2 linked regions of the Alloacidobacterium dinghuense genome follow. The protein of the gene in region 2 interacts with the protein of the main gene of each other region in a pairwise test. Links are inferred from orthologs where the notes say so. Each region holds a gene or a part of one and is shown on either strand. Other genes may lie near its edges. The genes, in order: mrdA and H7849_RS01275.

What was found.
Region 1: the proteins of H7849_RS01275 (region 2) and mrdA interact in binary tests that used the Escherichia coli proteins (3 or more experiments, as listed by UniProt). The link is inferred for Alloacidobacterium dinghuense from one-to-one orthologs.

The regions. Positions count from the first base shown.
Region 1 is NZ_CP060394.1:43,314-46,605, reverse strand. The notes cover bases 177-3,147. They hold mrdA (penicillin-binding protein 2), read right to left. Parts: upstream 2,673-3,147; coding sequence 681-2,672; downstream 177-680. Other genes in these bases: mreD (rod shape-determining protein MreD), read right to left, coding at 2,798-3,147; H7849_RS27220 (GIY-YIG nuclease family protein), read right to left, coding at 245-544. Outside these bases: rod shape-determining protein RodA, read right to left, coding at 1-171; more of mreD, read right to left, coding at 3,148-3,292. UniProt on the Escherichia coli protein: Catalyzes cross-linking of the peptidoglycan cell wall. Responsible for the determination of the rod shape of the cell. Is probably required for lateral peptidoglycan synthesis and maintenance of the correct diameter during lateral and centripetal growth.
Region 2 is NZ_CP060394.1:311,750-315,010, forward strand. The notes cover bases 51-2,990. They hold H7849_RS01275 (penicillin-binding protein 1A), read right to left. Parts: upstream 2,658-2,990; coding sequence 444-2,657; downstream 51-443. Other genes in these bases: H7849_RS01270 (glutaredoxin family protein), read right to left, coding at 178-411; H7849_RS01280 (S41 family peptidase), read right to left, coding at 2,710-2,990. Also shown: more of H7849_RS01280, read right to left, coding at 2,991-3,261. UniProt on the Escherichia coli protein: Cell wall formation. Synthesis of cross-linked peptidoglycan from the lipid intermediates.

The sequences.
Region 1 (3,292 bases), 270 kb from region 2 along the record:
GAACATGGCGACGAGGCCGCCGATCAGCCACAACACCTGCATTTTGTGGAAGCCGACGAATTTCGTGTGCATGGTCGCGCTGTAGATCTCGAGAATGCTGATGACGGAAAGAATCAGCACGAACCCCAGCAGGGTCCAGTCAAAATCGCGAAGTGAGAGAAAGCGGCGCATTTATTCCTAACAACTACTCTTTATAATTTGTCATCCCGACCGAAGCGAAGCGGAGAGACCTACAGTTTTCTTTTTATTTAAACCACTCTTCGCTCAAATCCACCCACGCCGGATTCATCTCTTGAATTAAGACAAGTTTCTTGTCACGTCTCCAGCGTTTGATCTGCTTTTCCCGGTCTATCGCATTGTTCACATACCTGAAATTTTCATACCAAACCAGACGATGACACTTGTAGTCAGCACTAAACCCCGAAAACGCTCTACCCTTATGCTCGGCAACTCGGCTCGCAAGATCATTTGTCATGCCGCAATAGAGGACCCTCGTTCTGCTCGACATCAAGTAGACGTAGTAGTGATGTTCCCGATCGCTCATTCGTGCTTCATCAACATCGCAAACTGCAGGTCCCTCGGCTTCGCTCGGGATGACAAAGGTTTGTTGATGTGCTCCCCCTTAAAATTGTCATCCCGACCGGAGCGAAGCGCAGCGGAGGGACCTGCAGTTTGCTTTCTCACGGCGCCTTCGCCGAAGCCACAACCGGGGGCACAGTCAGATAAAAATGGCCGCCCCACATCTCCGCCTGATCGCCCTGCGGCTTCACAACCTGCTTGCCGCCAAAAATCTTCGGGGCGGTAGGATTGTCCCAGAGCGCGCCCACGTCCACCTTCTGTGGCGCTTTGGCGATCAGATTATTTTCAAGGCGCCGCTGTTTGTTCACATACGCCTCTATCACGCGAGCGGCCAGACGGCCTGCCAGCTTGCCGTGCTCACCGGCTTCAAACAGAATGCAGACCACGATGTCTGGATTGCGCCGGGGCGTGAAGCCAACAAACCACGCATTGTCCTTTACAGAATGGGCATGCCCGAGCCGCGCTGCCAGCGCGTTGCTCATGGTCTGCGCGCTGCCCGTCTTGCCGGCAAAATCGATACCTTCAAGATGCGCGCTCGGGTCGGTTCCTGCAGGGCTCAGGACCAGCGCCATAGCGTCGGTGATCGTCTCCCAGCTATCCGGATCGATCTGTATAGCCTTGTCTCCGGAACCGGGGAAAGAGTCGTACATCGCCTTGCGATAGTCTTCCGGCAGTTCGTCTGGAAAAACCACGTGTGGCCGTTTCATCACGCCACCAGAAGCAATCCCGGAAAGCGCCCGCGCCATCTGTACCGGTGTCGCCGTCACCGCACCCTGACCGATGCCAACAGACGTGACCTCGCCCGGATACCATCTCTGATGGAAGTATTTCATCTTCCACTCTGCAGAGGGCATTACGCCGGACACTTCATTGGGCAGATCGATTCCGGTCTTCTCGCCGATGCCAACCGCATGTGCCCACTTCGCAATCTTCTCAATCCCCAGCCTCGCCGCCAGCGTGTAAAAGAACACGTCACAGGACTGATAAATGGCCTTGTGAATGTCGACTTCCCCGTGGCCACTATGCACCCAGCACTTCTGGTAGGTCCCGAACAGACTCACACCGCCTGAGCAATGCACCTTCATGTCCTGAGCTACGCCCTCTTCGAGGCCGGCGAACGACATAATGATCTTAAACGTCGACCCCGGAGCAAGCTGCGCCTGAATCGCCTTATTCAGCAGCGGGTGCTCAGGATCGGTGATGAGCTTGTTCCATTCCTCGCGCCCGATACGCACCGCGAAGTCATTTGGATCGAAGGTGGGCCGACTCACCATTGCCAGCACTTCGCCCGTATGCGGATCCATGGCGATGATCGCGCCATTGCGATCGCCAAGAGCGTTCTCCGCCGCACGCTGGACATCGATATCGATCGTCAGCTTCAGGCTCTTGCCGGGAACCGCATGCTCCGTGCCCAGCTTGCCTACCTCGCGGCCATGGCTGTCGACAATTACATCCTGCGAACCGTCCTGGCCGCGCAGCAGCGAATCGTATGATTGCTCCACGCCTGACTTGCCCACCACATCGCCCGGCTCGTAATAGGCATATTGCGGATTGTTCAGCATGTCCTCGCTGACCTCACCCACATAGCCAATCAGGTGCGCGGCAAAACCATCTTTGGGGTACAGGCGTCGCTGTTCTTCTACGGTTTCGAGCTCTGGAAACTCATCGCGATGCGCCTCGATGAACTCCTCCTCGTCCGGTGTAATGTCCTGCTTCAAAGGCAGCGGCTGATACTTTGGCGCGGTGCGATACTTTTTCAAAATCGCGTCGATCTGGTCGACCGTCATGTTCAATCCGCGCGCAATAATCGGCAGATCCGCCATGTAGTCATGGCCCTGCTCACGCACCAGAAAGCACGAGACCGAAGGATAGTTATCGACGACCAGTCGTCCTTCGCGGTCGAACAGCTTTCCTCGCGGAGCAAGAATCGGGACCTTGCGGATGCGGTTGGCTTCAGCGAGCGCGTGGTAATTTTCCGCGCCCACCACCTGCAGCCGCCACAGACCGAAAATCAGAATCAGCAGAATGCCGACGATCACATATTGAATGACCGTCAGCTTGATGCCTGGCAGCTTTTCTTCCCGATTATGCATGATCCACTATCGCGCCTGATTCGCGCCAAACCTGTCCACTAGAATACCCGCAATTCACGGGCTTGCGCCGTCTCCGCCCCATTACCATTTCGCTTCACCAAACCTATTCAGGAACACGTGGACGGCTAGTATTCCTTGCGCTTCGCGAGATCCAGCAGCGCGAAAAGAATGACTCCAACAACCATATTGATCAGCGCCCGCAACAGTTCGTGAAGCCAGTTCCATGCGTACGGCTGCACTAGTAACCTCCGCACCAGCACCCAGTACATGCCGCTATGCAAAAACACGAAGGCCAACGTCAGCAACGCGCGCGTGCCGTGATTCTCCGTGTCGATTCTTACTCCCAGCGATGCGGCCAGATAGCCGATGATCGACTTGCAAATGCCAAAGATGCCGAGCGGCTGGCGAGTAAGGGCATCCTGAGCGATGCCAATCACTCCCCCTGTGATGGTGCCGGCAATCGGATTGCGCCGCGTGATGGCGAAGTAAATTGTCACGAGCAGCGGCAGGTCCAGAATATCGAAGCGCTGGAAGTGCAGCGAGACAAAGGACTGCAGTCCCAGGGCCAGCAGCGGCACCAGAACGAAAACGATCAGAGGATACGGCTGAACCTCAACATC
Region 2 (3,261 bases):
CCTCCATCACGTCCGGGAAATGCGACAACCGACCTATCCACAATAACTTACAAGAGCGAGTGGGCGCAGGGAATTATGGCCTGATTTGTTGGAATTGAGATGAAGTGTCCGAAAATAAAGAAAGCCGCCCTGATACGGGCGGCTTTTCTGATTATACGGAACAGCTAAATGACTGATTCAGCCCAGCAGATGCTCCAGACGGTCCATGTCGAAGCCGATCATGACTTCGTTATCGACGACAATCGTCGGGGTCGACTGGCTGTTTAAATCCATCAGTTCCTGCAGCGCCTTCGGATCGGCGGTCACATCCTTGTATTCAAAGGGGATCTCGCGCGAACTGAAGAAATGTTTGGCAGCAAAGCACGGTGGGCATCCGGGCTGGCTATAAAGAATGACACGTTTCTGCGACATAACTAATAGATGCAGCACTTTATGTGCAGGCTTCAATGAATTGACTGGGTCGGAACCTTCACCGCAGCCTGCGCCAGGTGCACTGGTCTCGGTGCAGTTTCACCGGGAAAAGTTTCGTTGTCCTTGCCTGCGATGGCGGCGCGCATAAAGTCGACCCAGAGCGGCAGCGCGGCCTTTGCTCCGGTTTCCTTATCACCGAGCGACTCGCGGTTGTCGTAGCCCACCCAGACGCCGCAGGTCGTCGAAGGTGAGAAGCCGAGAAACCAGGCGTCGGTGAAATCACTGGTCGTGCCGGTTTTGCCGCCGATGGGATGGCTCAGCACCGCCGCATCCTTGGCAGTCCCACTGCGGGTCACTTCGCGCAGCAGAACCATCATGGTTCGCGCCACCTTCGCGCTGGTTGCCTCCGTAACTTCGGGAGTGTCTTCCATCAGCGGAGCGCCTTCAGCCGTCGTCACGCGCCGGATCAGCCGAGGCGCAATACGAATGCCGTCATTGGGAAAGGCGGCGTAGGCGGCCATCTGCTGCTCAAGCGACACCTCGACCGATCCGAGCGCCACTGGAAGGTACGCCGGAATATTGGCTGTGATGCCGAACTGATGAGCAACATCGATGACCTTGTGCATGCCGACCCGCTCGGCAAGCTTTAGTGCCGGAATGTTACGGGAATCGGCAAAAGCCTTCAGTAGGGTGATGTTGCCGAGGTAGTTGCCCTCGTAGTTGTGCGGCGTGTATCCGCCGAATGAGGTTGGAGCGTCGAGAATTCTCTCTTCGGGAGTCGCGCCTTCCTCGATCGCGGCGGTGTAGACATAGGGCTTGAAGGATGATCCGGTCTGCCGCTCCGCCTGCGTTGCGCGGTTGAACTGCGACATGTTGAAGTCGCGGCCGCCGACCATGGCCAGAACGTCGCCGGTAGCATTGTCCATCGCCATCAGCGATCCCTGCACGCCGGAGTCTTCTTCGAGCGTTCCGCGCAGCAGATTGCCCTCCTCTTCGCGCAGTTGAACGTAAATGATGTCGCCCTGCTTCAGGAATCCATCCGCCGTCCGGAATCCGGTCCATGTCCAGTCATCCGGCGTCAGCACAAGCTGATCATCGCCAACTCGCGCCGTGACCTGGTAAGGAAGAACACCTGTCACCAGCGCATGAATATAAGCTCCAGTCTGCGGCGGAACAACCCAATCTGGATGCTTGAACCCCTCCATGCCAACGCCGCCCGCAATGACGTTGAGTAGATGGCCGCGCCAGCCGTGACGGCGCTCATAACCAGCCAATCCGTCGAGCACTACGCGGTTTGCCGTTTCCTGCAGGTCGAGATCGAGAGTGGTATAAACCTTCAGCCCCGCCTGATGCACCTGGTCGGACCCAAACTTCCGCTCCAGCTCGCGTCTGACCTCCTCAACGAACCACGGAGCCACGCTGTTCGGAGGAGCCTCGATATGCAGCCCTAACGGAGCCGAGCGGGCAACATTCGCCTGGGCAGCGGTAATGACGCCGTCCTCAAGCATGGAATTGATGACCATGTTGCGTCGCCGGAAGGCCCTGTCAGGATTGAGCACCGGAGAATACTCGGTCGGTCCCTTCGGCAGACCTGCCAGCAGCGCCGCTTCCGGCAGGGTGAGGTCTTTGGCCTGCTTGCTGAAGTAATACTCCGACCCAGCCTCAAACCCATACACTCCACGCCCCAGGTAAATCTGGTTGGCATACAGAGCAAAAATCTGCTGCTTCGTGAAGGTGTGTTCGATCTGAATGGAGAGCAAAACCTCCTGCAACTTGCGACCGAAGGTACGCTCGCTCGAAAGGAAGAGGTTGCGCGCCAACTGCATCGTCAGCGTCGAGGCGCCCTGTGCGCGGTTTTTCGAAGTCAGATCGTGATAGGCCGCTCCAATCACGCGAAAGAAGTTTACACCCCAGTGGCTCTCGAAATTCTTGTCTTCAATGGAGATCACTGCCTCGCGGAGCAGGGGAGAGAGATCGTTGTAATTGACCAGAACGCGGCGTTCGAGAGCAAACGAGCCGAAGATGCGACCGTGCGCGTCGTAGAGGTCTGTGGTGGTGTTGGGCCGGTAACGCATCAGGTCATCAATCTGTGGAAGATTGACCGAGTAGACCAGCATGAATCCACTCATGGAGCCAACGACGACCGCCAGCAGCAGCAGTACCGCCAGCGCTACACCGCCAGCTACCTTGCGCCGTCCCGCGCCGGGGCGAAAGCCGCCGTTAGTTGCTTGAGGCCGCTGCTTCAACTGTGTGGACCCGTGAATCGGAAACGAGAAGGCGAATACGAAAATACTGACGCTAGGCGCTCTTTTGCTTTAGAAGATCGAGAGCCTTATTGAGTTGGTCGTCCGGGTGAGACTCCGGCTTTTGCGCAGTCTGCTGGTTGTTGTCCGGACCCTCCTCCGCCGCCAGATACTGATCGATGTTCGGAGCCACGACCACATTCGGCGTTACAGCTTCATCCTGAATCTTTTTGCCGGAAGGCGATTCATACTTTGCCACCGAAAGAATCAGGGCAGAGCCATCGGGCATTTCGATGGTCTTCTGCACTGTGCCTTCACCGAAGGTACGGTCGCCGACCACGTCGCCGCGCTTGTTGTCCAGGATCGCCGCAGCTACCAATTCGCCCGGACCGGAAGTTCCGTGGTTGACAAGAACCGCAAGTGGCGCAGATGTGATGAACTTTCCCGGTTCGGCGGTAAAGATCTGCTTCGGCACTTTCTGACCCTCAAGCGAAGCAATCGTGCCCGTTTGCAGGAAGGCATTTGCCAGCCGGACTGCCTGGTTCTCGTCGCCTTCGGCTACATCGCGTAGGTCCAGCAATACCTTCTTGTTGCCATTCTTCTGCAT